3 regions of the Ensifer sp. KUDG1 genome follow, and region 2 is predicted to be linked to each of the others. Evidence: riboswitches for the same ligand, from Rfam matches in the RefSeq annotation. Region 2 holds a riboswitch; each other region holds the start of a gene.

Region 1 (9,773 bases), on a different contig from region 2:
ACGCGGTCGCAGACAGCGACGCGCTGACGCTCGAGCATGTCTTCGTCTACTGGCAGAAACCGGATCGGGCGCAGCTGAAGCGGAAATTCGCGAACGCGGCGCGACAGGGGCGGGCGCTGATGCTGTCGGTCGAGCCCTATACCCACGCCGCCGACTGGCGCGCCGGTGGCAACCGCCTGTTTGCCGATATCGGCAAGGGCCGCTTCGATCGCGAGATCGCCGAAATTTGTACGCGCGCCGCCGATTTCGGCGGGCGGGTCTACATTCGCTGGGGCCATGAGATGGAAGAGCCCGGCGAGCGCTATCCCTGGGCGCGGCGCGACAGCGAAGGCTATAAGGCGGCGTTCCGCTACTTCGTCAGCAAGTGCCGCGAGCTGGCGCCGGCCGCCCGCTACGTCTGGTCGCCGAAGGGCCATCGCAATCTCGCGGCCTACTATCCGGGCGACGATGTCGTCGACGTCGTCGGCATCCCGGTCTGGGGCCTGCAGAAAATGGATATCGATTACTGGGGGCGCGAACGGCGTTTCGTCGAAGCGCTCAAGGAAAAGTACCAGCGCGTTTCGCGTTACGGCAAGCCCGTGATCGTCGCCGAACTCGGGGTCTCCGGCTCGGCCGACTACAGGCGCGCATGGTATGCCGAAATCCTGGATCAGCAGACCTACCGCCAGGCCTTCCCGCTTCTGACAACCGTCGTCTTCTTCAACGACAAGGAGCCGTACAAGTGGCCGCTCGGTTACGGCGCGCCGGACTGGCGGCTCGACAAGGCGGCGCTCAAGGCGCTTGCCGACCGCGGACCGAAGGAAGCGGCCGAACTCGGCGATTGATCGCCGCGCGACTTTAAATCTTGCTGATCGCAGCAGAGGCGTCTTCGGTTGGGGCGACGCGCCGATCGTCCTTCGGCGCATCGTGAAGCTTCAAACTCCGAGCCCTTGATGTACCGGACCAAGCTTGTGGTTCCGGATCATCCTGGTCGCCGGATCAGGCCAGCAACAGGCCCGATTCCCGGGCGGCGGCAGCAAAGCAGCGGCTCGCCCGGTCCGTACTCGTCAATCCATCCAGCGCATCCAGGCAGCGCCTGAGGGCTGCGCGATATTCCCGTCCACGACGGCCCGGCCATTGCCGGAGCAGTTCCACGGCCTCGAACACCGTTCTGACCACGGTCTGCCGTCTTGCCGATAGTTTCAGGGGGATGGGAGTGGGAAAGAGTTTCTCGCTCATTGCATTCCTCGTTCACAGTCTTTTCGAGCGAGAGGGCAACGCGAGAGCGACGGGATGGTTCCACGTTGCCGATCGATTTTTGTCGGTGCTGACGGCAACCGGCTCCTCTTCGGCTTTGCGAGCGGGATCTTTTTGCGGGCGCATCTTCGCCGATGGCGGACGAAGGGACGTGCGGCAGGGAAGCGCCGTGGAGTTCGGACCGGTGTTGAAAAGTTTCGAAAATCCGCGCGCGGTGCAGGTTGTGGCCGCCTACCGGGAACACTGAGGCGTAAGCGGGATCAGAGTTCCAGCGCTGCCTTGAGGTCGGTCGACTTCAGAACGCGCAGGTCGAGGTCGGCTTCGATATGGTCGATGTGGTGGACCATCAGCCGTGCGGCCGCGTCGATGTCGCCGCGCTCGATGGCGTTGACGATCTCGTCGTGTTCGCTGTGGCCGCAGCTCGAAACGGTCGATTGTCCGTAGAGTGCAATGACCAGCGAGGAGCGGGCGACGAGTTCGTCCATGAAGCGGCGCAGGATCGCGTTGCCGGAGAGGTCGGCAAGCGCCAGGTGGAAATCGCCCGATGCCTTGATCTCCGCACGACGGGCCGATTGGCCGCGCTGTTCGGTCAGTTGCCGCTCGGCTGCCAGCATGCGCCTGAGTTCTGACACCTCCGCCTTGCCGATCCGGGCGGCGGCGGCGTGCACGACACCGGGCTCGATCAGCCGGCGGGTCGCAAAGATCTGGCGCGCCTCGTCGATGGACGGGTGGGCGACGAAAGCACCGCGGTTCTTCTCGACGTTGACGAGGCCTTCATAGGACAAAGCCTGCAGAGCGGCGCGCACCAGGGTGCGGCTGACATTGAAGAGTTCGCCGACGTCGCTTTCCGAAAGCTTGGTGCCAGGCGCAAGCCGCCGCTCGACGATCGCATCGCGCAACGTATCGCGGATATGCTGACTGCCGATGTCGGTGGTCGGGTCGGTGGCCAGTTCGGCCTGATGGGGCGTGGTGGTCAAGGACATGAATCGATCCGCGAAGCAACGCGCTATCTTATCGTCGGACGAGGCGAAGGGAAACGACAATCTGACGCGCAAAGGTTGCGTGGGATTGCGCATGATCCTCAGGTCGGGCGAGGCTACTTGTCGAGTTCCGGATAGACCCGGTCGAGGAAGCCGGGCCGCAGTTTCTCGCCGACGAGGCAGTCGGGGGCCGGGAAGGCATCGACATAGCGTATCGTCGGCGGCGGTTGCAGACCGCTGACTTCGAGCACCAGTTTCTGGCGGATCGCGATGGAGAAATCTTCGGGCTCGTGCACCGGTAGCACGAAGGAGCCGGGGCCGCCGATGACACATTCGGCATAATACTGGTCGAGCGGGCCGGTGGAAACCGACGGGCGGATCAGGATCGCAAGCCCGTTGATGGTGATGCCGCGCGCGATCGCGGTCTCGCGGGCCGGAAGCACCGGCGGGCCGATGTTGTTCGGCCCGTCGCCGGAGATGTCGATGACCCGCCGCACGCCGCTGTACGCGTTGGAATCGATCAGTGCGGTGCCGTAGGTAATGGCGTTGGAGATCGAGGTGCCGCGCCGCGTGCCGACCGGGCGCTGCTCGATCAGCTTGGCGAAGGCATCCGCGTCGGCGGCGGTGTCGATCACCCGCCAGGCGACGACGGAGGATTCGTTCACCGTTCCAGCCCATTCGAAATAACCGATCGCGATGCGGCCGAGCTGACCGCTTTCGACGGCATCGAGAAAGTCGCGGTGCCGCAACGCCTCGACATAGCCGGCCCGCTGGATGCGGGCCTCGTCGAGATCCATCGAGCCGGACATGTCGACCGCCAGGATCAGTTCGACGTCGACATTCGTCGCCTCGGCGGTCGATGGGCTCGGGCCACCACTCAATGAAAGGAGTAACGCCAACACGCTCAACATCGCTTCAACCAGTCATTGCGCGGTCAGATTAGAAGACTGTAACACAAGATTGGATTTCGGCGACCGTTTGGGTGTAGTTGGCCTTCACTAAAGAGTGATTTTGCCGGGTCATGCATGAGCCCGGATGCCGACCGGGAAAGGCGGGATGCAGCAGCGAAGCGAAAATACCGAGCGATTTCAGATCGATCGATTGCAGCAGGCGGCGTTCGGCTATTTCCTCGAACATTCCGATCCGGTCACCGGGCTGATCGCCGACACCGCGTTGGCGGGCGCGCCGGCGAGCATCGCTGCGACCGGCTTCGGCCTTTCCTGCTACCCGATCGGCGTCGAGCGCGGCTGGCTTTCGCGCGGCGATGCGGCGCGGCGCGTGGTGGCGACCCTGCGCTTCCTTGCCCAAAGCCCGCAGTCCCGCCACCGGCAGGCGACCGGCTATCGCGGCTTCTACTACCACTTCCTCGACATGCGGAACGGCGAGCGCGCCTGGCAGAGCGAGCTTTCAACCGTCGATACGGCGCTGCTGATCGCCGGCGTCCTGACCGCTTCCGCCTATTTCTGTCGGGACGACGCGGTCGAAGGCGAGATCCGTGCGCTTGCCGACCGGCTCTATGCTCGGGTCGATTGGCGCTGGGCGCTCAATCGCGGCGATACGCTGACGATGGGCTGGCGGCCGCCGGGGCGGTTTTTGAAACATCGCTGGCGGGGCTACAGCGAAGCGTTGCTGCTCTATATGCTGGCACTCGGCGCGCCCGAGCATGCGATCGAACCGGAGCATTATGCGGCCTATGCCGAGGGCCATGACTGGATCCCCGTCGAGGGCCGGCCGCACCTGCATGCGGCGCCGCTCTTCATCCATCTCTTCCCGCAGGCCTGGCTCGATCTGCGCGGGCTGGCCGACCGGCCGATGCGGGAGCGGGGAACGGACTATTTCGAAAATACCCGGCGCGCCATCCAGTTGCAGCGAGACCATGCGCGCTCCAATCCCGGACACTTCGCCGGATATGGCGAGCACCTGTGGGGCCTCAGCGCCTGCCATGCGCCACGCGGCCGGCTGCGGCTTCGCGATGGGCGCCAGCAGCGGCTTTTCGGCTATGTGAACCGCGGCGCGCCCTACGGCCCTGATGACGGCACGCTCGTGCCCTGGGCGCCGCTTGCCTGCCTGCCGTTCGAGCCTGAGGCGGCGCAGGCCTCCCTCGTGCATATGGCGAAGAGTTATCCGGAACTTCTGAACGAGGGGCGCTTTCCCGGCGGCTTCAACCCGAGCCTTGATGGCGGCGGGCCGGAGGGCTGGATCGATGCGCGGGTCGTCGGTCTTGACCAGGGCCTCGTTGTCATGATGATCGAGAACTGGCGAAGCGGCCTTGTCTGGACGCTGATGCGCGGCATACCGGCGATCCGCCTCGGCCTTCAACGAGCCGGCTTCGACGATGGCTGGCTGCGGCAGGGGGAGGGTGCGCGTGGCAATCCGCCCGCATCCAGCGCCAAGGGATGAGAATGGGCGACGGAGACGGCATGCGCTTGAACGACCACCGGCCGACAGCGGAGATCGCGGCGGCATTTGCGCCGCAGGCGCTGGCCGTCGCCGACCATCTGCGTGCCCAGTTTCCGGAGGCTGCCGTCTCGCTCGGGCCGGCGGCCAGCGAATTCAGCGCGCCGGGTGACTTCTGGGCTGTGGGCAGCGCTGGCCTTGAGGCGGGGCTCGCCTATCAGGATTTCTTCGGGGTCGGCATGACCGACCGGATCCGCGCGGCGCATCTGATCGCCTTCTATAGCCGTCAGTTGAGCGTGGTCCTCGGCGCGTTCCATCTCGGCTCCGGGCTGCAGCCGGAGGTCGCCGGCATTCGTTTCGAGGATTGGGCGCGGCTTCACCGTGGTGCCGAAGTCGCGGGCAAACGCTATCATTTTCGCCTCCAGCCGCCGGCGATGGGGCGCAAGGGTGGAGAGGAGGGCGTCAGCTCTTTTGAACAGGGCTTCATCGCTCATCTGGCGCCCGTCATTGCAGTCCTGAAGGCACGGACAGGCCTCTCGAGCGGGGCGCAATGGCGGCTCGCGGCGGATGCCCTGGCTGGCGCGTTCCTCGAAATCGGCCGCGCGATCGGGGATGAGGCGCGCGGCATGGCCGAGGCGCTGGCGATCGTCAAGCGGCCCGGCTCGCGGCTCTATTCTGATGAGCTTTGCTACGAGCAGATTGCGGCTGTCGATCCGGCAAGTGGTGAATACATTTCACGCCAATACCGGATCCGCTGCGGCTGCTGTCTCTATTTCAAGACGGAGGGCGGTAGCTTCTGCGACACCTGCGTCCTGCTGGAGCCGGAGGACCGCCGCGCGCGGCTGGCGGCGCATCTCATGCAAAACGGCGGGGCCTGAACCCCGCCGTCGCTTTGGTGACGATCCGTGATCGGCGATCACTGTGCCTTGACGAAGCGCTCGTTGATGAAGCCGGAGACGACGCCGAGCACGATCCAGAAGGCGAGCGTAGTGGCGAGTGCGGCCACCGCAAACTCTGCTCCGAGCACGGCCGGAACGTTGCTGGTAATGTCGAGCGGCTGCGGCGCACCGTAGACATGGGGCGCTGCGATCAGCACGAGGCCCGCGACCTTGGAGACGATCTCCTCGCGCAGGACGACGAGATAAAGGCCGACGGCCGAAAGCGCCACCGTTGCGAGCCACCAGGTCTGGCGGTCGCCGAGTTCGGCGGCCGGAAAGCCAGGCAGTTCCGGCGGCAGGCCGATCGCCGGCAGCATGTGCACGGCAAGCCAGCCGCAGGCGCCCCAGAGCGCGCCGTTCCGAAGCGTGATCGGATAGCCGATCACCAGGCTGACGCCGGCGAGCAGCAGGCCGAAGCCGGAACCGGTGACGAGGTTCGCGATCAGCGTGCCGGAGAAGCGGCTCATGCCGAACATGATGCCGCCTTCCTCGTGCTCGCCCTCATGGGCATAGGCGGGCGTGATCGGCGACAATGCGTCGAGCAAGGCGCTAAGCGGCGACACGGCCTTGAGCGACGAATGCTGGTCGTGGTTTTCCGCGGCAGGCTGTGCCGCACCCGGCTGGGCGGCGGGCTGTTCGGTGGGGGCCGGAGCCTCGCCTTCGAATTCCTCTGCATGCAGGATCAGCGGCGTGACGCGCAATTCCTGGGCGCCGGTCATGAAGACACCGGCAATCAATCCAGCCACGATCGCGGCCAGAAGCGTTCTGACAATCATCTTGAAATCCCTCGATAACGACAAAAGCCACGCGCTGCGGCGTGGTCCTTGAGCCTTCCCATTTTGCCTGTGCTGCGGATGGCGTTCGCACGCCGGAAAAACCGGGATGCACATAAGCCGACATCCGGCTCGGGCCGGATGTGTTCAGGTCCGCAGATTGTTCGATGCGGAACGTTGTTCACGTTCCGAGGCATCGGTCAGTGGCAGGGGAAGCCGTAGGAGTGGCGGGTGTCGTGCGCCGTGTCGTGCAGCACGGCCGAGTTGGCAAGGCCGGCGCCGAAGACGAGGAATGCGCCGATGAAGAGCGCGATGACGCCAGCGGTCAGACGATCGCTGAGGGAGAGCGGGGTGCTCGAAATGGTAGACGTAGCCATGACAACCTCCGTGATGGCATCGGGAAATTCCCGGTTGGGCCCTATGCCCGCATCGAGTGGCAGGTTTCCTGGCTCACGGCGTTGGGCTCGATGCCCTCGGTCTGCCTCGCCTTCCCAGTTCGACCGCCCTCTCGCGGCCTTTCCAGTGGCTTCTTCCGGATCGCTCCGGAATGGCAGATCGACGTCGCTCTACAGTCGCGGGGTCGGCCGTGATTTGAATGCCCAGAGTGGGTCCATCCGTCACGTTCCCGTTTACTCCCGAAACGCGTTCGCGTCCCGGGAACCAATCGATCCCAGATGATTAGGATTCTGTCATGGAGTTGTCAATTGAGCCTGCGCCGCCGCGCGGTCCATCCGCGACAAAATCCTTGATGGTCATGCGCTTGTAGGCCTCGACGATCTGGTCGCCCTCGGCCCGATCGACCGAGACCGCAAGCCGCATGGTGCAGTCGCCGAGATGCATGATCAGGAAGGCGGCGCTGTCGATCTCCTCGCGCGGCGTCGCCGGCACAAGCCGGGCCCACACATCGGCAAGCAGCTTTCCGCCGGCGCGGCTTTGCGCAAGGTCGATTTCGCGCAGCGCCTTGTCGGCCTGCATCGCCGACCAGATGTCGCGCATGACCGGCTCGGCGAGGAACATCTCGTAATAGATGTCGAACAAAAGCGAGAAGGCGTCGCGCAACTCCGCGATCGAGGTCACCTTGGCCAGTTCGGCCGCGATGCACTCGTTGCAGACCGTATTGTAGCGCTCGGCGAGCGTGCGCACGATTGCCGCCTTGTCGGGGAAGTATTGGTAGAGCGAGCCAATCGAAATTCCAGCCTTTTCAGCGACTTCGCTCATGCGCATGGCGTCGCTGCCCTTTTCCTGGATGAGCGCCGTCGCGCAGGCAAGGATCTGCTCGACGCGCTCGCGGCTGCGCTTCTGGCTCGGCGTCCGGCGCAGCGCAGGCTCGTCGTCGGCGGGAAGCGTGGCGGGACTTGCATCTGGAATCATGAGTAATGCTCACATTTTGACTTGACTCCTAAAATACGAGGATTTATCACATTTGCAAATGTGAGAGATACTCATGTTTGTTGGTGGAACCTCAGGAGGAAACGATGTCTCAGAAAATCACACTGGTTTTGGGCGGTACCGGCAAGACGGGGCGGCGGGTGGCCGAGCGCCTCAAGGAGCGTGGCGTGGCGGTGCGCATCGGCGCCCGTTCGGCGTCGCCTTCCTTCGATTGGACGGAAGAGACGACCTGGGCGCCGGTCCTTGAAAACGTCGATCGCATCTATGTCTGCTTCCAGCCGGATCTGGCGGTGCCGGGCTCCGTCGAGGTGATCGCCAAGTTCTCGAGCCTTGCCGTCAGCGCCGGCGTCAAGCGGCTGGTGCTGCTGTCGGGGCGTGGCGAGGACGAGGCGGAAGCGGCGGAGCGCGCGCTGCAGGCCTCCGGCGCCGACTGGACGGTCATCCGGGGCAGCTGGTTCTTCGAGAATTTCGACGAAGGCTTCCTCGCCGAGGGTGTCTTGAGCGGTTCCGTCTTCCTGCCCGTGGACACGGTGACCGAGCCTTTCATCAGCTGCGACGACATTGCCGACGTCGCTGTCGAAGCGCTTCTCGACGACCGCCATATCGGCAAGGTCTATTCGCTGACCGGCCCGCGGCTGATGACCTTTGCCGACGCCGTGGCCGAAATTGCCGCGGCAGCCAACCGCCCGATCTCCTATCAGGCCATCCCGATTGCCGACTTCGCGGCGCACTTGCAGGCCGACGGCGTGCCTGATGACTATGTCGAACTCATCCGCTATCTCTTCACCTCGGTGCTCGACGGGCGCAATTCAAACCTGACGTCCGATGTCGAGCATGTGCTTGGGCGGCGTCCGCGTGACTTTGCAGCCTACGCTCGGGAAACCGCAGCAACCGGTGTATGGAGTCTTGCCGCATGATCCCCCTGATCCCCGCTCTGGCGTTTGCCGCCGCGATCGGCTCCGGCCTGATGGCCGGACTGTTCTTCATCTTCTCGGTCTGCATCATGCAGGCCCTGTCGCGGCTGCCGCCGGAGCAGGGGATCGCTGCGATGAATGCGATCAATGTCGTGATCCAGAACCCGATCTTCCTCAGCGCCTTCATGGGCACGGCGCTGCTCGCCCTGGCGCTCATCGTCGTCGCCTTCCTCTCGGGCGGCGAGGGCCGGTGGTGGCTTGCCGCCGGCGGTGTCGCCTATGTCGTCGGCGTGCTGCTGGTGACCATCGTCTTCAACGTGCCGATGAACGATGCGCTCGCCGCCGCAGCGCCCGGCCAGGCGGCGACCGATCTCTGGCGTGAGCGCTATCTGACCGACTGGGTCTGGTGGAACCACGTGCGCAGCTTCGCGTCGATCGGCGCGCTGGCGTTCTTCATTCTCGGTTTCGCCCGTGCCTGACGAGAAGCGCCGGCAAGTGGATCCTTGCCGGCGCCTGCGCGCGTCCTGACCTCTGAACCCATCCCGCCGTCAGGGCTTGGGAATACGCGCGTCGTATTGCGCTTCAAGATCGGCAAACTTGCTCCAGAAGGCCGCCGGCTTTTCGCCTTCCAGCAGCGCGCGCAGAATGTCGAGATGCACGTGCCAGCCGGCGGAGAAGCTGGTCATGATGGCGCGGTCGGCGATGCGCTTGTGGGTGACGACGAGCAGCACCTTGTCGCCGCGAGGGCTAAGTTCGAAGCGGACCTCCGAGGGGGTGCCGGTTTCTTCGTTCCAGGTATAAGCCAGCAGCCGTGGCGGCTCCCAGGCGAGCACGTGACCGTAATTGCGCACCTCGCCGGCGTGCTCGGCATATTTCTGCGGTGGCCGATCGTCTTCCGCTGTCAGTTCCGAGTGGCGGAAGACGTGCTCGACCTCGGCCCCTTCCTTCGCCCCGATCGTTCCGGACGCCATCCAGAGCCGGCGCTTGCTTTCCTCCGTCAGATAGGACCAGACCCGCTCGATCGGGCCGGGAAGCAGGCGCTCGATGCGCACTGCGTCCGGTGCGACGACACGGCCGTAATCGGCGCCGGCAAAGGCTGTGGCAGACGAAGTCATGGCTTATCCTCCGGATCAGATTGGATGGTGG
Region 2 (9,773 bases):
GACGACGGCATTGCCGCCGGTCGGCAGCTTGCCCTTGGCCGGATCGATCAGCGGAATATGCGCTGTTCGCAGGTCGAACTTGTCGCCGACATTCTTGATGGTGTTGCGAAGTGCCCCTGTCGTCTGGAAGGCGAAGCCGACCTTGCCGGCAACGAAGGCCTGCTCGCCCGCCTGCTTGGTCAGAACCGGCAGGCCACCTTCCTTGACCATGCGGTCAAGCACTTCGACAGCCTTCTCACCTTCAGGGCCGTTGAAGGCAACCTTGCTTTCGTCTTCGCTCAGCATCTCGCCGCCGGCGCCGAAGAGCAGCGCGGAGAACATCCAGTCGTCGCCCTGCCAGCGGAAGTCGATGCCTTCGTTGCCGTCGCCAAGCGCCTTGATCTTGCCCCCGAGCGCGATGACCTCATCCCAGGTCTTCGGCGGGGTGTCCGGATCGCCGCCGGCTTTGCGCACCAGATCGGCGTTGTAATACATGATCGGGTTGGAGGTGGCGAAAGCAAGGCCCACCTGCTTGCCGCCGACCTGGGCGAGCTTCAGGATGTTTTCCGAGAAGCCCTGCTCGGCCATGTTGCCGTCCTTGGCGATGAACGGGCCGAGATCGACGGGGATGTCGCGCTCGTTGACCATGCGCAAACGGTTGAGACCGATGAAGGTGAGATCGGGCATCTCGGCCGTGCCGGCCTGACGCATGATCGTCTGGATGCCCTCCTCATAGGTCGCCGACGGGTTGGCGAAGGTGATCTTGATATCAGGGTTTTCTTCCATGAACTTCTTCGAGATCGTGTCCATCACGTCCTTGAAGAAGCCGGGCATCGGATAATGCACCGTCAGCTGGGTATCGGCAAAGGCGGGGGCAGCGAGCATCAGCGATGCGGCAGCCGCGGTAAAAAGCTGTCTCAGATGTGTCATGGTTGCGCTCCAGGTTGGACCGTTCAGCCTTTGAGACCGGTCATGGTGATGCCCTCGACGAAGCGCTTCTGCGCCAGCAGAAAAGCGGTGACGAGAGGAAGGGTAATGATGAGAGTGGCGGCCATCAGCGCGCCGTAGTCGTCGCCGGCTTCCGCGGCTCGGAAGTAGAGAAGACCGAGCGGCGGGGTGGCATAATCCTGGTTGGTGACGACGATCAGCGGCCAGAAGAGATCGTTCCAGTGGGCGACGACCGAGAAGATCGCGAAAGCCGTGATCGCCGGCCAGGCATTCGGCACGATGACCCGCGCGACGATGCCGGCTTCGGACATGCCGTCGAGCCTTGCCGCATGGATCAGATCGTCGGGCATGGCGCGGAAGAACTGCAGGAACAGGAAGATCGCAAAGACCGAGATCGAGAAGGGCGCCACCAGGGCCGTGTAGCTGTTCAAGACCGAGAGCCTGTCGAAGGCCACGTAGATCGGCAGCGCCGTCGCATGGATCGGCACGAGCAGTCCGAGCATGACCAGAACCATCATGGTGCGGGCGGCCCGGAACTTCAGCTTCGCCATGGCATAGGCGCAAGGGATGGCGACGACGATCTGGATGACGAAGATCAGCGCGCAGACGATCACGCCGTTGAAGAGCAGCGTCGACATCGAGACGCGCGACAGCGCCTTGGAGAAGTTCTCGATGTAGGACCACTGCTCAGGGATCAGCGACAGCGACGAGGAGAAGATCTCGCTCTGCGCCTTGCCTGCGGTCGAGACCATGAAGATGTAGGGCGCTAGAAAGATAAGAGCGCCGAGCGACAGCACCGTCAGACGGGCGATGCGGGTGACGGAGAAGGCGTTGCTGGTCATGCGTAATGCACCTTCCGGTCAAGCACGCGGTACTGCAGAAACATCAGGACGACGAGGATTGCGAGGAAGACGACGGTCATGGCCGAGGCGTAGCCGACGCGCAGATAGACGAAGCCTTCCTGGTAGATCGTGAAGAGCAGCACTTCCGACGCCTTGTTCGGACCGCCCTCGGTCAGCGTCTTCACTGTCTCGAACACCTTCACCGAATTGATGATGCTGATGGTCGTGACGAACAGCGTCGTCGGCCCGAGCATCGGCCAGGTCACCAGCCGAAAACGATCGAACCAGGATTTCGCGCCGTCGACTTCGGCGGCGGCATAGAGTTCCCGCGGGATGGCGGTGAGGCCGGCGAGGAACAGCACCATGTTGAAGCCGACCGACTGCCAGATGCCGATGATCGACAGGCCATAGAGCACCGTGCCGGAGGCGCCGAGCCAGTTGGGGCCGGCAATGCCGAAAACGGCGAGGAAGGTGTTGATCGGGCCGATGGTCGGGTGGAACAGGAATTGCCAGACCGTGGCCATGGCGACGAGCAGCGAGGCGACCGGCAGAAAATAGACGGTCCTGAAGAAGGCTCGGCCCTTGGTTTCCGCCTCGATCAACATGGCGATCGCCAGCGAAAGCACGATCGATACCGGTGTGACGATCGCGGTGTAGACGGCGGTGTTCCAGAGCGAGCGACGGAAGGTGCGGTCGCCGAAGAGCTCGGCATAGTTCTCGAAACCGACGAAACGGAAGCTGCCGTAGCCGAGCTCGAAATCGGTGAAGCCGAGCACGATCACGGCAGCGGTCGGCAGCAGGATGAACAGGAAGAGCAGCGTGATGGCCGGCAGCGCCAGCAACCAGGCGATGCGGGCTTCGCGGCGATCGGGGTGGGACGCAGCAATCGCGGTTTCGAAGGTTGCGACACTAGCCATGGACCTTCTCCAGCGTCGCGGCGATAGTGATCGGCTCGGCTGCCACCCGGGTGCCCTCGCCGTCGAACAGCATCGCCCGTTCCGGCATGAACGCGACATCGACGGGCTGACCGATCGCGAGTGCTGCGGCTTCGGCGGGTGCTGACTTGGCAGTGACCACCTCGCCGATCGCATCGAGACGGGCGTGGACGATGACTTCGGAGCCGAGAAACTCCATGCGCTCGACCCGCGCGGTCAGGCGGCCGGCGCTTGCCGCATGGAAGCGGACAAATTCCGGACGGATTGCAAGCTTCACCGGTGCATCCGGCGCCTGCCCGCGGCTTGCCAGAAGCACGAAATCGCCGAAGCGCACGATGCTTGCGGTATCCGTGCGGGTTTCGAGCACGTTGATCTTCGGCTGACCAAGGAAGCGCGCAACCTCGATATGGGAGGGGTTGTCGTAGATCTCCTTCGGGCTCGCCAGTTGCAAGAGATTGCCGCCGATCATGACGGCGACGCGGTCGGCCATCGACAGCGCTTCCGACTGGTCGTGGGTGACGTAGAGTGTCGGCACACCGGCGCGGCGGTGCAGGTCGACGATTTCGCCGCGGGCATGGACGCGCAGGTTGGCGTCGAGATTGGAGAGCGGCTCGTCCATCAGGAACACGGCCGGACGGCGCACCATGGCGCGGGCAAGCGCCACGCGCTGGCGCTGACCGCCGGACATCTGCCCAGGCTTGCGGTCGAGCAGATGATCAATCTTCAGCGCTCCGGCCATCTCCTTGACCTGGCGCTGAATATCGCTGCGGATCTGCTTCTGGCCAGGCAGAAGACTGCCAATCATGGGCAGGCGCTGCATCGCCGTCAGGCGCCGCATGGCGAGCGGTACGGCAATGTTTTGACCTGCCGTCAGGTGCGGATAGAGCGCGTAGGACTGGAACACCATCGCAACGTTGCGGTCGGCCGCCGCCATGCGGACAACGCTACGACCGCCGATGACGATCTCGCCGGCATCGCCGTGATCAAGGCCGGCGACGATGCGCAGAAGCGTGCTCTTGCCGCAGCCGGAAGGGCCGACGAGCGCAATGAACTCGCCGGCTCCCGCCTCCAGGCTGACGCCCTTCAGGATGGCGTTGCCGCCATAGGACTTGGTGATGCCATCCAGCGAAAGCACGCTCATTGCGCTGCCTCCACGCGAACCTTCTTCTTGGCGGCGAGCGGATAGACGTCCTCGACGATCGGGTCGAGCACGTAGCTCGTCAGACCCGGCACAGCGACGATTTCGCTCGAAACACCGTCCTCAGTGAACGTGTGCACGACGGCACCCACCAGCCGCTCGCCCGGCATCGGCCGCTCCAGCGTGTCGATGATGAAGGAGGTCGGCGGAGCCCAGACAAGCGACGTCCCGGCATGTTCGCCGGTCCAGGCCCAGTGCAGGTGACCGCTGGCATGCAACGCCACCTCGGCTTCGGCGAAAAGATCAAAGAGCCGCTGGCGCTGGCGCGGACGGATGCCCCAGTAGCCGGTGTCGCCTTCGGCCGGGGCGTCGACGAAGAGCGGCTTGTGGGCGAAGACCGCCACCCGGCGGCCGTCGCGACCAAGCAGTTGTTCCTCCAGCCAGGCAAATTGCCTGTCCTCTTCCTCGTCTTCGAAGCCGATCAGCAGGCTGTTGAGGCCAAGCAGCCGCCAGTCGCCATGGTCGTGGCCCCAGTAGTCCGGACCGGCGAGACGGCGCCAGCGGGCAAGCCGAACGGGATCCACAGGCTGGTGCGAGCCCGGCAGATGGCCGACATCGTGATTGCCGGGAACGATCGCGACCGGCATCGAGAGCTGGCCGATCAGATCGAGTGAGAAGGTGATGTCGTCCTCGTGGTCGGCGCCATCGATGGTGACATCGCCCGTGTGGATGACGAGATCGGGTTTTACCGCCTCGATCCAGGCGCGAACCGGTTCCCAATTGCCGTTGAAATGGCTTTTGGCGGGGCTGAGATGGGTGTCGCTGATCTGGACGATTTTCATGGAAACGGGCCTCCGACGATGGCTTGCGGTATCCGCGTCGGAGGGCTGTCTCTCCCCTTCTCTGCGGTTGGCCGCAGTCTTTAGGGAGCCGCCATGTCAGTTTGGTAACAGCCGTTCTCAGCTGATTTTCAGTTTCTCCATGAAAGCGTCATTTTCCGAAGCCCGGCCGGCGCGAACCGGCACGCGCGCACCGGATGCGTCTGCGTCTTCTTTCCCCAGACTCACCACTTTGCACCGAGCTCGCCCCGAATAGATGCCGGACAGGATTGCTCCATGACGGTCGCAAGCATCGCATTCGACGCGTCTGCTTCGGCGACGACCCAGTCGCGAAAAGCCTGGATCTTCTTCTGCCGCCTGGTGCTTTGCGGATAGACCAGCCAATAGGCGCGGCCGTCGCGCACCACATGCTCGAACGGCCGGATCAACCTGCCGCTCTTCAGTTCATCCATCAGGAAGGTCGAGACGGCAATCGCCATGCCGTGATCCGAAAGGATTGTGGCGACATCCATCGCCTGGACGTCGAAGATCAGCTCGGTACCGTTGCTCGCCGGCGGCTCGACGCCGGTTTCGATCATCCAGCGCCGCCACCAGTTGGCGTTGCCGAAACGCCGGATCCTCAAGACGTCGGCGGGCTCCTTGAGTTGATGTTTCTCCAGGAAGGACGGCGTGCAGACCGGCACGTAATCGAGCGGAAACAAGGGAAAGACATCGTTTCCCGGCCAGTCGCCGGCGCCGCTGCGCACCGCGAGATCGATGGCATCACGCTTGAAATCGATGAGTTCGGTCGACATGTGCACCCTTATGCTGATGTTCGGATGCGCGGTCTGGAACGAGGCGAGCCGCTGGCCGAGCCAGCTCGAAACGACGGTCGGCAGCACCGAGATGTGCAGGTGATGTTCGGTCTTGTCGGCAATCTCCGAGAAGGCCGCCCCTAAAAGATCGATCGCTTCGGTTACCTTTGGCGCCAGCTGCCGCCCGGCACCGGTCAGCCGCACCTCGCGCGGAAGGCGGACGAAGAGCGGCGCGCCGATGCGGTCCTCCAACAACCGGATCTGGTAGCTGACGGCCGCCTGCGTCATGCCGAGCTCTTCGGCGGCGCGGGTGAAACTCAGGTGCCTGGCAGCGGCCTCGAAGGCGCGCACTGCACTCATAGGAGGAATCTTGCTCATGACGCTGAGATAAGCATTCTTTATGCCAGCATGCGAGAAATCGCTTTGCGCGAAACGGCAAAAAACCTCACTTTTTTCGCGAACACACGCCTTGTAGAGAAGTGAGGATAGCAATGCTTAGCGCAATGCGATCAATGATTTACCATGTCCTGAATTGGGCAGACAGGACCCTCAGCGCTCCGGTCGCCATCGACACGTTCAACGAGTTCCAGCTCCGGGATATCGGCCTGACGCGGGACCAGGAACATATCCGTGCGCGCGTCGGCGACACCGCGGATCCGTGGCACTGGCCGGAGGAGCCCGATCCCGTGCCGGTGCAACCCGCCGCCAAAGCAGTTTGCAGCGAAGGGCCGCGCATTGCCCGCGTCTCGCCCCGCGCCCTGGCTGGAGAAAATAAAGACATAAGCATTTCTTTATGCGATTGACGAGCAAGCGATTGCAGGGCATTGTCCCGGCATCGTGGTTCTGCGCCTCGCCATCCGGCGCGGCGGAGCTAAGAGGGAATTCGGTGCGGCGCTGACAAGCGCTAAGGCCGGAGCTGCCCCCGCAACTGTAGGCGGAGAGCGGCCGTTCGATGATGTCACTGAGGAAGACGCCTCGGGAAGACGGAACGGTCCGCGTTGACCCGCAAGCCAGGAGACCTGCCGCGATGAACAACGTCCACGGGCGGGGTGTCCGATGAGGCGCGTTGACGACGCGGGACCCTTCTCGCGTCGCGGATGCGTCGCATTCAAACCTTGCCCTTCAACCTTCGGGGTAAGGAAATGACCATCAAGACTGCCAATCTCGGCTTCCCGCGCATCGGCCGCCACCGCGAACTGAAATTCGCGCTTGAACGCTACTGGTCCGGCAAGATCAGCCGTGACGACCTTTTCGACGTCGGCCGCCGGCTTCGGGCCGAAAACTGGGCGGCGCAAAAGGCGCGCGGCATCGATATCCTCCCTTCGAACGATTTCTCGTTCTACGACCACGTGCTCGATACTGCCGTGCTCGTCGGTGCGGTTCCGGCCGCCTATGGCTGGAAGGGCGGTCCCGTCGATCTCGACACTTACTTTGCTATGGCGCGCGGCTCGACGGGTTCGCCCTGCGCTTCCGGTTGCACGCATGCGGGTGACGGCGGCAACGCCGCACTCGAGATGACCAAGTGGTTCGATACCAACTACCATTACATGGTGCCCGAATTCGAAGCGGATCAACGCTTTGCGCTGACGCATAACCGGCCGCTCGAAGCCTTTCTCGAGGCCGGAGCCCTCGGCTATCGAACCCGCCCGGTCCTGCTTGGCCCGGTGACCTTCCTCAAGCTCGGCAAGGCGAAGGGCGGAGATTTCGATCCCCTCGACCTGATCGAGCGCCTGCTTCCCGTTTACGTCGAGCTGCTCACCGAACTTGCCAATGCCGGCGCCGACTGGGTTCAGATCGACGAGCCTAGTCTGGTGCTCGATCTCACCGACCGGGAAAGGCAGGCCCTGGACCTTGCCTATCATACGTTCCGGGCGAAGGTTCCCGGGCTCCGGATCATGCTTGCGACCTATTTCGGCTCGATCGGCGAAAATATGGTGAGCGCCCTGGCGCTGCCGATCGCGGGCCTGCATGTCGATCTCGTGCGCGCGCCGCAGCAGATCGAGGTCCTCATCCAGTCCGCTCCGGCTGACCGGGTGCTGTCGCTCGGCATCATCGACGGCCGCAACGTCTGGAGGACGGATCTTGCCGGCCTGTTCCGCCGCCTGCAGCCGCTGGTCTCTGCCCATGGCCGCGACCGGATCGAGCTTGCGCCCTCGTGCTCGCTCCTGCATGTGCCCGTCGACCTCGGCATGGAAAAGGCGCTCGACCCGGAGCTTGCCTCGTGGCTCGCTTTCGCCGTGCAGAAGCTCAATGAATTAAGCCTTCTCGCCCGTGCCTTCGAGCCGGGGCTTGCCAGCCCGGAAAAGGTCTTTGCGGCCTCGATCGAAGCAGCCAAGGCGCGGCTGACGTCGCTCAGGATCCATGATCCACTTGTTGCCGGGCGACTGAAGGCGCTGACGGCAGCCGACAGCGAGCGCCGGTCTCCCTTCCCGGCCCGTCGCGCGCTCCAGGCGGACGCGCTGCCGTTGCCGCTTTTCCCGACGACGACGATCGGCTCCTTCCCGCAGACACCGGAAGTACGGCAGGCCCGTTCCCTGCATGCCAAGGGCGAACTCAGCTATGTCGACTACACCGCGTATCTGCGCCGGGAAACCGAGCAGGCGGTGCGCTGGCAGGAGGAGATCGGCATCGACGTGCTGGTACACGGCGAGTTCGAACGCAACGACATGGTGCAGTATTTCGGCGAGCAGCTCTCGGGCTACGCCTTTACCCGAAGTGGCTGGGTACAGAGCTACGGTTCGCGCTACGTGCGCCCGCCGATCATCTTCGGCGACGTTTCCCGGCCAAACCCGATGACTGTCGAATGGGCGGCCTTTGCGCAGTCGCTGACCGATCGCCCGGTCAAGGGCATGCTGACGGGTCCGGTCACCATGCTGCAATGGTCCTTCGTGCGCGACGACCTGCCGCGGTCGGTGGTGTGCCGGCAGATCGCGCTGGCGCTCAGCGACGAAGTCAGGGACCTCGAGGCATCGGGCATCGCCATCATCCAGATCGACGAGCCGGCGCTGCGCGAGGGCCTGCCGCTCAAGGCCGCCGACCGCAAGGCCTATCTCGACTGGGCGGTGGAGTGCTTCCGCCTCAGCGCCGCCGGCGTCGGCGACGCCACCCAGATCCACACCCACATGTGCTACTCGGAGTTCAACGACATCATGCCGGCGATCGCGGCGATGGATGCCGACGTGATTTCGATCGAGACGTCGCGATCGAAGATGGAACTGCTCGGCGCGTTCACCGGAAGGGCCTATCCGAACGAGATCGGCCCGGGCGTCTACGATATCCATTCGCCGCGCGTACCGGCGGTGGATGAAATGGTGCACCTCATCGAGCGCGCGACCGAAGGGCTGACGCCGGCGCAGATCTGGGTCAACCCGGATTGCGGGCTGAAGACCCGGCGCTGGGAGGAAACCCGGCCAGCGCTTGTCAACATGGTGGCGGCGGCGCGCGCCCTGCGCCAGGCCTTCGCGGATGATCCCTACAAGGCGCTTCGCGCATGACGGACCACCCGGAAGCGGCGTCGGGGGAAACCCCGGCGCCACAGACCCTCGTCGATATCGTCTTTCCCGGCGACACCAATCATCACGGCACCCTCTTTGGGGGTGCCGCATTGGCGCTGATGGACCGGATCGCCTTCATCGTCGCCACCCGCCACGGCCGCGTTCCCTTCGTCACCGCCTCCTGCGACCGGATCGACTTTCGCGCACCCGCCCGCATCGGCCAGATCGTCAGTTTCTCTGGCCGCCCGGTGCGCGTGGGGCGACGCTCGATGGTCGTCGACGTCGAGATGGTGGCCGAAGACCTTGCGACCGGCGGCCGCGATCTTTGCTCACGCGGACAGTTCACCATGGTTGGGATGCCGCAGGACAAAGGTGCCGACTGGCGCCTTCCGCCGCTCGCCGAGCCCGCGCCGGTGGTGCCCGCGGCGGATTTCGTCGGCATGACCGACATCGTTTTTCCGGGCCAGACCAACAGCGCCGGCGCGCTCTTCGGCGGCGATGCACTCGCCCGGATGACGAAGGCGGCCTTCGTCGCCGCGACCCGGCTGACCGGCAAAGCGATGGTGCTCGCCTCCTGCAGTAGCGATTTCAAGCGGCGTGTCGCCGCCGGAACGATCGTCGATACGCTGGCGCGCGTCACCCGGACCGGACGCAGTTCCACAACGATAGACGTCGAGCTCTGGTCGGAAGAACTGCTCAGCGGCGTGCGCGTGCTGACCGTCACCGGAACTTTCGTGATGGTGGCTGTCGACAGCCGCAACCGCCCAGTTGCGGCCTTCGCCGCCTGAGCAAGCCGGGGGCGCC
Region 3 (9,773 bases), on a different contig from region 2:
TGTCTGGCTCACCGAGGAGGCCTGCGATCTCGAGGCGTTCCGGGCGGAAGTCGAACGCCAGACCAATCTGTCCGACTATCCCCATGCCTCCGGCTGCGAAAAGAACGTCCTGATCTATGACAGCGCCGCGTTGATTGCGGCGTGCGGCGACGGCGAGGCGCGGCGTTCGGTTCTGGCGGAAATCTGCGAGGCGCTGGCAACGGGCCCCGGCGTGGCGGTCTTCAAGCGCGCCTATGCCGATACGGCGGCAATCGACATCGCAAGCGGGGTCTTCGACGCCATCATCGAAGAGCAACATCGCAGCAACAGCGGTGGCGGCGATCACTTCGCCAAGCCCGGCGCCAACGACCGCATCTGGAACTCGCTGGAAAAGCACTGCCTGAACGCACCGGAGAATTTCGCCGCCTATTACGGCAATGCCGTCATCGCGCTCGTCAGCGAGGCCTGGCTCGGGCCGAACTACCAGATGACGGCGCAGGTCAACCGGGTCAACCCGGGCGGGGCGGCGCAATCGGCGCACCGAGACTATCACCTCGGCTTCCAGACGGCGGCCGTGATCGAGCAGTATCCGGCGCATGTCCACAAGCTTTCGCCGGTGCTGACGCTGCAGGGCGCGGTTGCCCATTGCGACATGCCGCTCGAAAGCGGACCGACGCTATTCCTGCCCTATAGCCAGACCTATGTGCCGGGCTATCTGGCGCTCAACCGGCCGGAATTCCGCGCCTATTTCGACGCACATCACGTGCAGCTCCCGCTTGAAAAGGGTGACGTCGTCTTCTTCAATCCGGCGCTCTTTCATGCTGCCGGCACCAACCGCTCCCAAGATATCCGCCGCGTCGCCAACCTGCTGCAGGTGTCCTCGGCCTTCGGGCGCGCCATGGAAACCGTCGATCGACTGACGATGAGCGCGGCGCTCTATCCGGCCTTGCGGGCCTTGCTGGCGAACGGCAAGCTGTCGCGGGCGGAAGCGGCCAATGCCATCGCCTCCTGTGCCGAAGGCTACTCGTTCCCGACCAATCTTGACCGAGACCCGCCAATCGGCGGGCTGGCGCCGAAGACGCAGGCGCAATTGATGCGCGAGGCGCTCACTGCGGGAACGGGCGAGGAGGAGTTTCTTGCGGTGCTTGAGGCGCAGGCGAAACGCAAGCTGAGCTGACGCGCGAGCTACCATTTGACAGGCTCCCGGCGTGTTTCACCCGGGAGCCGCAGCCGTTTCAAACGATCATTTCCGAGGGAGGAATTCGATGAGTGGACAATTGCAGGGCAAGATCGCCATCGTCACCGGTGGTACGCAGGGGCTGGGCGCGACGATTGCTGGCCTTTTCGCCGAGCGTGGCGCCAAGGGTATTGTCATTTGCGGGCGCAACGCCGCCAAGGGACGGGCGAAGGCCGAACAGATCGGCAAGGCACATGGCGCGAAAGTCGTCTATGTCGAGGCCGATCTGGAGAAGGTGGAGGACGCCCGCAAGGTTGTCGCCGCTTGCGACGCCGAATTCGGCCGGGTCGATGCGCTGGTCAACGCTGCGGCCATCACCGACCGCGGCACGATCCTCGACACCACGCCCGAACTCTTCGACCGCATGTTCGCGATCAACGTGCGCGCACCGTTCTTCCTGATGCAGGAAGCGGTGAAAGTCATGCGGCGCGAGAAGACCGAAGGCACGATCGTCAACATCGGCTCGATGTCGGCGATGGCCGGCCAGCCGTTCATCGCCGCCTATTGTTCGTCGAAAGGCGCGCTCGAAACGCTGACCAAGAACACGGCCTATGCGCTGCTTCGCAACCGCATCCGCGTCAACGGGTTGAATATCGGCTGGATGGCATCCGAAGGCGAAGACCGCATACAGCGCGAGTTTCATGGCGCGGCTGCCGATTGGCTCGAAAAGGCGGCGGCTAGCCAGCCTTTCGGCCGGCTCGTCGATCCGTCCGAGGTGGCGCGTGCCTGCGCCTACCTGTCGTCGGCCGAATCCGGGCTGATGACCGGATCGGTGATCTGCTTCGACCAGTCGATCTGGGGCGCCTATGACGGTTCGCCGCATCCGGTCGCTCCGCTCTGAGGCGAGGCAGAAAGAAGCAGGTGGAAAGCGGCGCGTCCGGTTTCGCCCGGTTAGCGCCGCTTGTCTTTCTCAAATCCCTGTGCACTTAGTGCCGTCGTCAGGTGCCCGCGAAAGCGGGAGAATCGGGAATCCGGTCGATATTCCGGAACGTGCCCAACGCTGTGACGGGGACGATCGCGTCTAAGATGGCCTTGAATTGATTCAAGGTTTTGCCACTGGATCTTCAATCGATCTGGGAAGGTGAGGCGATCGGTTGAACCGAAGTCAGAAGACCGGCCTGGCGAGATAGACCGAACCCCGCGTGGACGGCGGGAGGTTTTCGCATTGTTGGGGATCGAACGATGCTGACTGAACCGAAGGGCGGCCTTGCGGCTGCCGGTGCCTTTTCGCTGCAAGAGCGGGAGGCCGTCTACCGTGCCATCGAGACACGTCGCGACGTGCGCGATGAATTCCTGCCCGAGCCATTGCCGGATGATCTGATCAGGCGCCTGCTGGCCGCGGCACACAGCGCCCCGTCCGTGGGCTTCATGCAGCCCTGGAACTTCGTGCTGGTGCGGGCGGAAGAAACGCGCGATCGGGTCTGGCAGGCGTTTCGCCGCGCCAATGACGAGGCCGCGCTGATGTTCGAGGCGGAACAGCAGGGAAAGTATCGCGCGTTGAAGCTCGAAGGCATTCGCAAGGCGCCGCTCAGCATCTGCGTCACCTGCGACCGCACGCGCGGCGGCACTGTCGTGCTCGGGCGTACCCACAATCCGCAGATGGACGTCTATTCCACCGTCTGCGCCGTGCAGAACCTCTGGCTTGCAGCGCGCGCCGAAGGGGTGGGTGTCGGCTGGGTCAGCATCTTCCACGAGGCCGAGATCAAGGCGATCCTCGGCATCCCCGACCATATCGAGATCGTCGCCTGGCTCTGCCTCGGCTATGTCGACCGCCTCTATCAGCAGCCGGAACTCGCCGTGAAGGGCTGGCGCCAGCGCCTTCCGCTCGAGGACCTGGTTTTCGAGGAAGGATGGGGATGCAGCAAGGAGAAGGCGTAAGGCCTCGCCCGATCAATTCTGGACCGGCTGATAGGCCGGTCCCTTCGGATGCTTGAGGTCGATCGCAGTTTCTTCCTGCGGCAGGTAGGTGGGCCCGACGACGCGCACCTTGTTCTTCGACGGATCATAGGGCCGCTCTTCGGCCGGCACCTTGGCGGCCTCGCCCGCTGCTTCCGGCTTCTTCGTCTCGATGACGATGATCGACGACTGGTCGTCGCCGATCTTCGTACCTGTCGTCTTCGGCGTGGTTGCAGCGGTCTGCGGTATCTGGCAGCCGCACTGGCCGCGCTTGCCGACGGCGCGGGTGCGGTAGGCAAAGGCGTTGGGCATTTCGGTATAGGGACGGCCGGTCACGGCCGAGACCATCTTGTCGCTCTCTTCCGTGTTGAGGTCGTGGAAATAGAGCTCCGTCTCAGCCCCTGGGCAGCGAGCCCGGCAGGCCTGTTCGTCGCGTGGGAAATCGGCCGGCGTCGCATCCGAAGAGATCGGGAAGAAGGCGCCGTCACAGGTGCGCACGCACATGGTCCTGAGCGTGCCGCTATAGTAGCGCTCCTGCGGTGCGTAGCCGTCTTCGCCGTGTCCGAGCATCGGGCCATAGGCGTCGTCCGGCGGCAGGTCGGCAACGATGTTGCGGTGGCTTTCCGGTACGTCCGGCTCGAAGCTTGCGAACTCCTCGCGGTCGCCATAGCAACCGTTGATCTCAAGTGCAGCGAGGATGCGGCGCCGGCTGTCGTCGCTACCGCCGGCGACGATCTGCTCGCGCTCGGACTTCAGCATGCGCAGATTGTCTTCCATCTCGGCGATGAGACCGTTGAGCCCGCCGCAGGTGTCGGGGTCGCCGCCGTCGTAGCCGATGGCGTTGCCGCCACCGCAACCGGCGCGGCGGCGGTCGTTCTTCGCTCGCCGCAGTTCGATGTTCTGCCGTGAGATTGCGCTTGCATAGTCGCGCGCATCGGCATTGCTGGCGACGTAGTCAGGCAGTTGCGCGAGCCGGGCGTTCAGTCGGTCGCAGGCCGTCGATGCCAGTGACGGACCGGCACCGATCAGAACCAAAGGCACGAGGGCCGCAGCGACGTGTTTCAGGCGCGTGAACACGGGGCGTAAGTCTCTTCCTGTTGCCAGGTCGGCGCCAACTTCTGCGGTTGGCTGCCAGCGGCATTCCTGTTTCGCCTCCATCATAGAGCTTGTCGGTGATCGTGCAACGACAAGCGACGGTTTGCGTTAACAGTGCCGATCGACGGACGCGCTTAGGCGGCGCGAGCGGTTTCCAGCGACATCGGGCGGTCGAGAACGGTGCCTTCGATCGCAGCGACCGCTTTCATCCGCGAAAGCAGATCCGGGGTCACTTCCCAGGCAACGGCAACCGCGAAGACCGAGCCGATGCGGTGCGGTTCGGCGATGCGCTCGCCCGGGCATCCCATGCGGCGGAACATGCGCTCGAGGAACACATCCGTCACGGTGACGATGTGGCTGATGCCGGAAGCAAGGCCAAGCTCACCGACGCCGCACATGAGTTCGGCAGCCGCGACCGTCACCTGGTTCGAAGCGCGGTCCTGCGAAATCTCCGGCTCGATGCAGAAGCGGCTGGATTCCCAGACCGAAGCGCTACGGATTTCCGGATTGTCGCCGAGCAGGATCGGGAAGGTGTCGTCCAGCATGTTCGGGCCGAGCGTCGGCAGGAGCCGCAGCGCGCCGCGCAGTCGGCCGGTATCGGGGGCATAGGACAGGACGTAGAGCGGGTTTGCCTGGTCGTAGTTGTCGATCTCCCATTCGCCTTCGGTCTGCACGTCCCATTTCAGGAAGTCGTGGAAGACGCGCTTGCGCAACCGGAACATGTCGTCGACGGCCGCCGGGTGTTGTGCGCGGGTCTTTCCGTTCAGGATCCTGATCATCGTTTTCTCCATCCGAGTTTGGGGATGGGGCGATGCTGTCAGGCTCGCGGCGGTTGCGTAACTGTCGCTAGCGACAGTTCAAATGCGCGATATTTGCCACTAGATTTCGAGGGGTTTCGGTGGAGGTGCGTTGTCGGGTGTCAAACGGTGGGGATCAGCGCGTGTCGTACGGCCTGTGCCACGGCCTGGGTGTTGGAAACGACATTCAGCTTGCGTCGCGCATTGGTCATGAAGAAGCGCACGGTGCGCTCCGAAATACCGAGAATCGTGGCGATCTCCCAATAGCTCTTGCCGGCGGCAGCCCAGGTCAAGACCTCGGTCTCGCGCCCGGTCAAACGCATCTCGCGGGTCGAAATGCTGCCGGCCATGGCGCCGTGCTCCAGCATGGCGGCGTGGAAGAGATTGGCGGCCAGCTGGAAATCACGCAGGTGATGGCGGCGATAGGTCGTCCATTCGCCGGCCGGCATGTTGACGTTGATCGCAAGCAACGCCATGCGCCCGGCAGGCGAGGGCAATGGCAGGGCGACGCCCTCGGTGGAAATGCCGATCTCCTGGGCGGCCTGGAACAGTGGTTCGCATTCCGGGAATCGATGCCGCGCCATAGTCCATTCCACCGGCCGCACGCCACCAAGCGCCAGCTTCAGGATCGGATCGATCCGGTGAAGGCTGCGGGCACGGTAGATTTCGGCGGCATAGGCGCCAAAGGTGTGATGCAACCGGCAGACCTTGAGCTCGTCCGCATAGGGCTCGGCTTCGAGATAGAGCAGATGGGCAATGCGGAAGGTTCGGCGCATCAATGTGAAGAAATGAGCGGGCTCTACGCAGCCGCCGCATTCCAGGATTTCCAGCATGTCGAGGACAGCTTGCTGCTCAGTCATGCCACAACACCGAATCTCGTCCGAGGCCCCAGCATGGTTAGAGGTTCACCTTTTGTCCAGCGCAAACTTTCCCGATTGGTGTGTAATACCAATTGTGCGCGCCTTGATTGCGGCTGCCGATCGGCCGCGTGAGAGAGGTTGATTCGCAGGCGATGCGTAAAACCGGCGATGCCGCGCCTGAGGCAGGCGCGACATCCGGATACGGTTTTGCCGGCGCCGGCATGGCGCCCAATTAAAGCGAAGACCGGTGGCGATCTCCGCGTTGCCATCTCAACCCGGATGGCTGGCTTCGACGACCGCCAGAGCTGCCATGTTGACGACGCCGCGCGAGGTGACGGACGGCGACAGGATATGGGCCGGGAGCGCCGAGCCGAGCAGGATCGGGCCGACATGCAGGCTGTCGGTCATGGTCTTGACGACACCGAGCGTGATGTTTGCGGCATCGAGATTGGGGAAGACCAGGAGGTTGGCTTCGCTCGTCAGGCTGCTGTCCGGCATGACGCGCTGGCGCAGCGCCTCCGAAATCGCGGCATCGCCGTGCATTTCGCCGTCGACCTCGAGGTCGGGCGCAAGTTCCCGCACGAGCTGCAGCGCCGTGCGCATCTTGGTGGCGCTCTCCGAATCGCGCGAACCGAAGTTCGAATGCGAGACGAGGGCTGCGCGCGGGGTGATGCCGAAGCGGCGGATTTCCTGTGCCGCCATGACCGTCGTCTGGGCGATCTCTTCGGCGCTCGGGCAGTAGCTCACATAGGTGTCGGTGAAGAAGGTCGCGCCGCGCTGCGAGATCAACAGGCTCAAGGCCGAGAAATCGAGCACGCCGTCGCGCTTGCCGATGATCTGCGAGACGTCGCGCAGGTGCTTGCTGTAGCGTCCTTCGACGCCGCAGATCAGCGCATCCGCTTCGCCGCGCTTGACGGCGAGCGCACCGATAACGGTCGTGTTGGTGCGCACGATCGTGCGGGCCGCTTCCGGGATGACGCCGAGGCGGCCGACGAGAGCGAAGTAGTCCTCGACATAGTCACGGTAACGCGGGTCGCCTTCGGGGTTGACCACTTCGAAATCGACATCCGGGCGGATGCGCAGGCCATAGCGGCGCAGGCGCGTCTCGATGATCTGCGGGCGGCCGATCAGGATCGGGCGGGCGGTGCCTTCTTCGAGCAGCACCTGGGCGGCGCGCAGCACGCGCTCGTCTTCGCCTTCGGCAAAGATCACGCGGTTCTTCTGGGCGTTCTTGGCGGCTGCAAAGACCGGCTTCATGATGAAGCCCGAGCGGAAGACGAAGCGGTTCAGCTTGTCGAGATAGGCGTCATAATCCTGGATCGGACGGGTTGCGACGCCGCTTTCCTCGGCGGCCTTGGCAACCGCCGGCGCGATGCGCAGGATCAGGCGCTGGTCGAACGGCGAGGGGATCAGGTAGTCCGGGCCGAAGACCGGGGTCTCGCCGGAATAGGCGCGGGCGGCAACGTCGGAGGGCTCTTCGCGCGCAAGACCGGCGATGGCGCGCACGGCCGCCATTTTCATTTCTTCGTTGATCGTGCTTGCGCCGCAGTCGAGCGCGCCGCGGAAGATATGCGGGAAGCAGAGAACGTTGTTGACCTGGTTCGGGAAGTCCGAGCGGCCGGTGCAGATCATCGCGTCCGGACGGGCCTGGCGGGCGGCTTCCGGCATGATTTCCGGTGTCGGGTTGGCGAGCGCCATGATCAGCGGCTTTTCGGCCATCTGCGCCAGAAGTTCCGGCTTCAGGACGCCGGCGGCCGAGAGGCCGAGGAACACGTCGGCGCCGCCGATGCTGTCGGCGAGCACACGATTGCTGCTGTCCTGCTCGTAGACGGACTTCCATTCGTCCATCAGCACCTCGCGGCCCTTGTAGACGAGGCCTTCGAGGTCATGCACCCAGATGTTTTCGCGCTTGGCGCCGAGCGTCACGAGAAGGTTGAGGCAGGCAAGTGCGGCAGCACCTGCGCCCGAGGTAACGATCTTTGCCTTGGCGATGTCCTTGCCGGCGAGCTCGAGGCCGTTGAGGATGGCAGCGGCGACGATGATCGCCGTTCCGTGCTGGTCGTCGTGGAAGACCGGGATCTGCATCTTTTCGCGCAGGCGGCGTTCGACCTCGAAACATTCCGGTGCCTTGATGTCTTCAAGGTTAATGCCGCCGAAGGTCGGCTCCAGCGCCGAAATCACGTCGACCATGCGCACGATGCTCGACGCATCGATTTCGATGTCGAAGACGTCGATGCCGGCGAATTTCTTGAAGAGAACCGCCTTGCCTTCCATGACCGGCTTCGACGCCAGCGGGCCGATATTGCCAAGGCCGAGCACGGCCGTGCCGTTGGAAATGACCGCAACCAGGTTGGCGCGGGCGGTAAAATCGGCTGCCTGTTCCGGGTTGTCGCGGATGGCGATGCAAGGGGCGGCAACGCCAGGCGAATAGGCCAGCGCCAGGTCGCGCTGGTTGCCGAGCGGCTTGGTGGGCTGGATTTCGAGCTTTCCCGGGCGGGGATAACGGTGGAAGAAAAGGGCCTGCTGGTCGATGTCGCCGCTGGCCGGACCGGTATGGGATTTCGTCTTGTCGCCCGTATTCATGCTCTCACATTCCTCATTCGTGGTCGTGCCTTTTGGCATGAATTCGAAGCGAGGTACAGTTTTGCAGTGCTGATTTCGGCGGCAGACCGGCAACGCAATGTTGATGTCATCTTCTTGAAACACGAGTCTGGTTTCACGAAGGCACGAAGCGTAACCAGAGACGAGGCTGGCATGATGGCGGCGCAGCAAGACAACTCCGTACGAAAGCTCAGGACGTTGTTCATCTCGGATGTCCATCTCGGCTCCAAGGCGGCCAAGACCGACTATCTGCTCGACTTCCTGCGGCATCATGAAGCGGAGACGATCGTTCTGGTCGGCGACATCGTCGACGGATGGCGGCTGAAGCGCAGCTGGTACTGGCCGCAGAATTGCAACGACGTGGTGCAGAAGCTCCTGCGCAAGGCGCGCAAGGGCACCCGCATCGTCTATATCCCCGGCAATCACGACGAGTTCCTGCGCGACTTTCCAGGCGTGCATTTCGGCGGTATCGAGGTGGCGCAGCGCTACATGCACGAGGGGGCCGACGGCCGTAAGTACCTCGTGCTGCACGGCGACGAATTCGATGTCGTCGTGCGCAACGCGCGCGTACTCGCCTATCTCGGCGACTGGGCCTATGACACGGCGATCGCCATCAATATCGGCCTTGCGGCGGTCCGCAGGCGTCTCGGCATGCCCTACTGGTCGTTCTCGTCCTGGGCGAAGCTCCAGGTCAAGCACGCCGTCAACTTCATCGGCGAGTTCCAGAAGGTGGTCGCCGAAGAGGCGCGCCGCCACGATGCACAGGGCGTGATCTGTGGTCACATCCACCATGCCGTGATCGAGGAGATCGGCGACATCCGCTACATCAACACCGGCGACTGGGTGGAAAGCTGCACGGCGATTGCCGAGCACCACGACGGCACGATGGAGCTGATCACCTGGCACCAGATGCGCGGCGGCGCCAGCGAAGGCGAAGCATCCGGCGAAGCGGACAAGCTGCTTGCGCAACTGCTGACCCAGCGCGCGGCCTGATCTTCGCGCCGCACCGAAAGTCATGTCGCGAAAACTAGGTTATGGCGAGGCGCGCCCGCCTCGTGCTAGAGAGTGGGCACAGCCATCAGGTCAGACGATGATTCCCTCCCAAGCGCCCGCCTATGTGGGCCCTCCGCCGCGCCATTTTGCGCTTCGCATTGCTTTGCTCTTCTGTGCGCCGCTGATCGTCAACGGCTTCGCGATGCCGTATTTCCCGATGTGGCTGAGCACGCTGTCGATGAGCGACTTCGAGATCGGCGTCGTTCTGGCGCTGCCGATGTTCGTGCGCGTCATCACGGCTCCGATCGCCGGCGT

The links. A riboswitch is a leader RNA that binds a small molecule or an ion and turns the genes downstream of it on or off. The one in region 2 is predicted to bind cobalamin.
Region 1: another riboswitch for cobalamin. It lies ahead of M2267_RS29805 (CbtB domain-containing protein); the one in region 2 lies ahead of metE (5-methyltetrahydropteroyltriglutamate--homocysteine S-methyltransferase).
Region 3: another riboswitch for cobalamin. It lies ahead of bluB (5,6-dimethylbenzimidazole synthase); the one in region 2 lies ahead of metE (5-methyltetrahydropteroyltriglutamate--homocysteine S-methyltransferase).

What each region holds. Positions count from the first base shown of each region.
Region 1 is NZ_JBNDIG010000019.1:13,721-23,493, forward strand. Features, by position in the region: gene M2267_RS29765 (glycoside hydrolase family 26 protein) at 1-824, shown strand, start outside; gene M2267_RS29770 (DUF982 domain-containing protein) at 979-1,218, opposite strand; gene M2267_RS29775 (hypothetical protein) at 1,196-1,483, shown strand; gene M2267_RS29780 (GntR family transcriptional regulator) at 1,497-2,219, opposite strand; gene M2267_RS29785 (DUF1194 domain-containing protein) at 2,333-3,127, opposite strand; gene M2267_RS29790 (glucoamylase family protein) at 3,273-4,616, shown strand; gene M2267_RS29795 (ferric iron reductase) at 4,637-5,491, shown strand; gene M2267_RS29800 (CbtA family protein) at 5,530-6,327, opposite strand; gene M2267_RS29805 (CbtB domain-containing protein) at 6,525-6,701, opposite strand; cobalamin riboswitch at 6,743-7,004, opposite strand; gene M2267_RS29810 (TetR family transcriptional regulator) at 7,003-7,695, opposite strand; gene M2267_RS29815 (NAD(P)H-binding protein) at 7,800-8,630, shown strand; gene M2267_RS29820 (DUF1772 domain-containing protein) at 8,627-9,106, shown strand; gene M2267_RS29825 (SRPBCC family protein) at 9,176-9,742, opposite strand; gene M2267_RS29830 (ArsR/SmtB family transcription factor) at 9,739-9,773, opposite strand, start outside.
Region 2 is NZ_JBNDIG010000006.1:174,810-184,582, reverse strand. Features, by position in the region: gene M2267_RS17170 (ABC transporter substrate-binding protein) at 1-909, opposite strand, end outside; gene M2267_RS17165 (carbohydrate ABC transporter permease) at 933-1,769, opposite strand; gene M2267_RS17160 (carbohydrate ABC transporter permease) at 1,766-2,686, opposite strand; gene M2267_RS17155 (ABC transporter ATP-binding protein) at 2,679-3,845, opposite strand; gene M2267_RS17150 (metallophosphoesterase family protein) at 3,842-4,684, opposite strand; gene M2267_RS17145 (LysR substrate-binding domain-containing protein) at 4,906-5,835, opposite strand; gene M2267_RS17140 (hypothetical protein) at 5,988-6,278, shown strand; cobalamin riboswitch at 6,297-6,516, shown strand; gene metE (5-methyltetrahydropteroyltriglutamate--homocysteine S-methyltransferase) at 6,618-8,969, shown strand; gene M2267_RS17130 (acyl-CoA thioesterase) at 8,966-9,757, shown strand.
Region 3 is NZ_JBNDIG010000002.1:756,853-766,625, forward strand. Features, by position in the region: gene M2267_RS09255 (phytanoyl-CoA dioxygenase family protein) at 1-1,156, shown strand, start outside; gene M2267_RS09260 (SDR family oxidoreductase) at 1,245-2,057, shown strand; cobalamin riboswitch at 2,140-2,352, shown strand; gene bluB (5,6-dimethylbenzimidazole synthase) at 2,399-3,094, shown strand; gene M2267_RS09270 (DUF2865 domain-containing protein) at 3,107-4,189, opposite strand; gene M2267_RS09275 (acyl-homoserine-lactone synthase) at 4,342-4,986, opposite strand; gene M2267_RS09280 (LuxR C-terminal-related transcriptional regulator) at 5,127-5,864, opposite strand; gene M2267_RS09285 (NADP-dependent malic enzyme) at 6,135-8,447, opposite strand; gene M2267_RS09290 (UDP-2,3-diacylglucosamine diphosphatase) at 8,619-9,458, shown strand; gene M2267_RS09295 (MFS transporter) at 9,556-9,773, shown strand, end outside.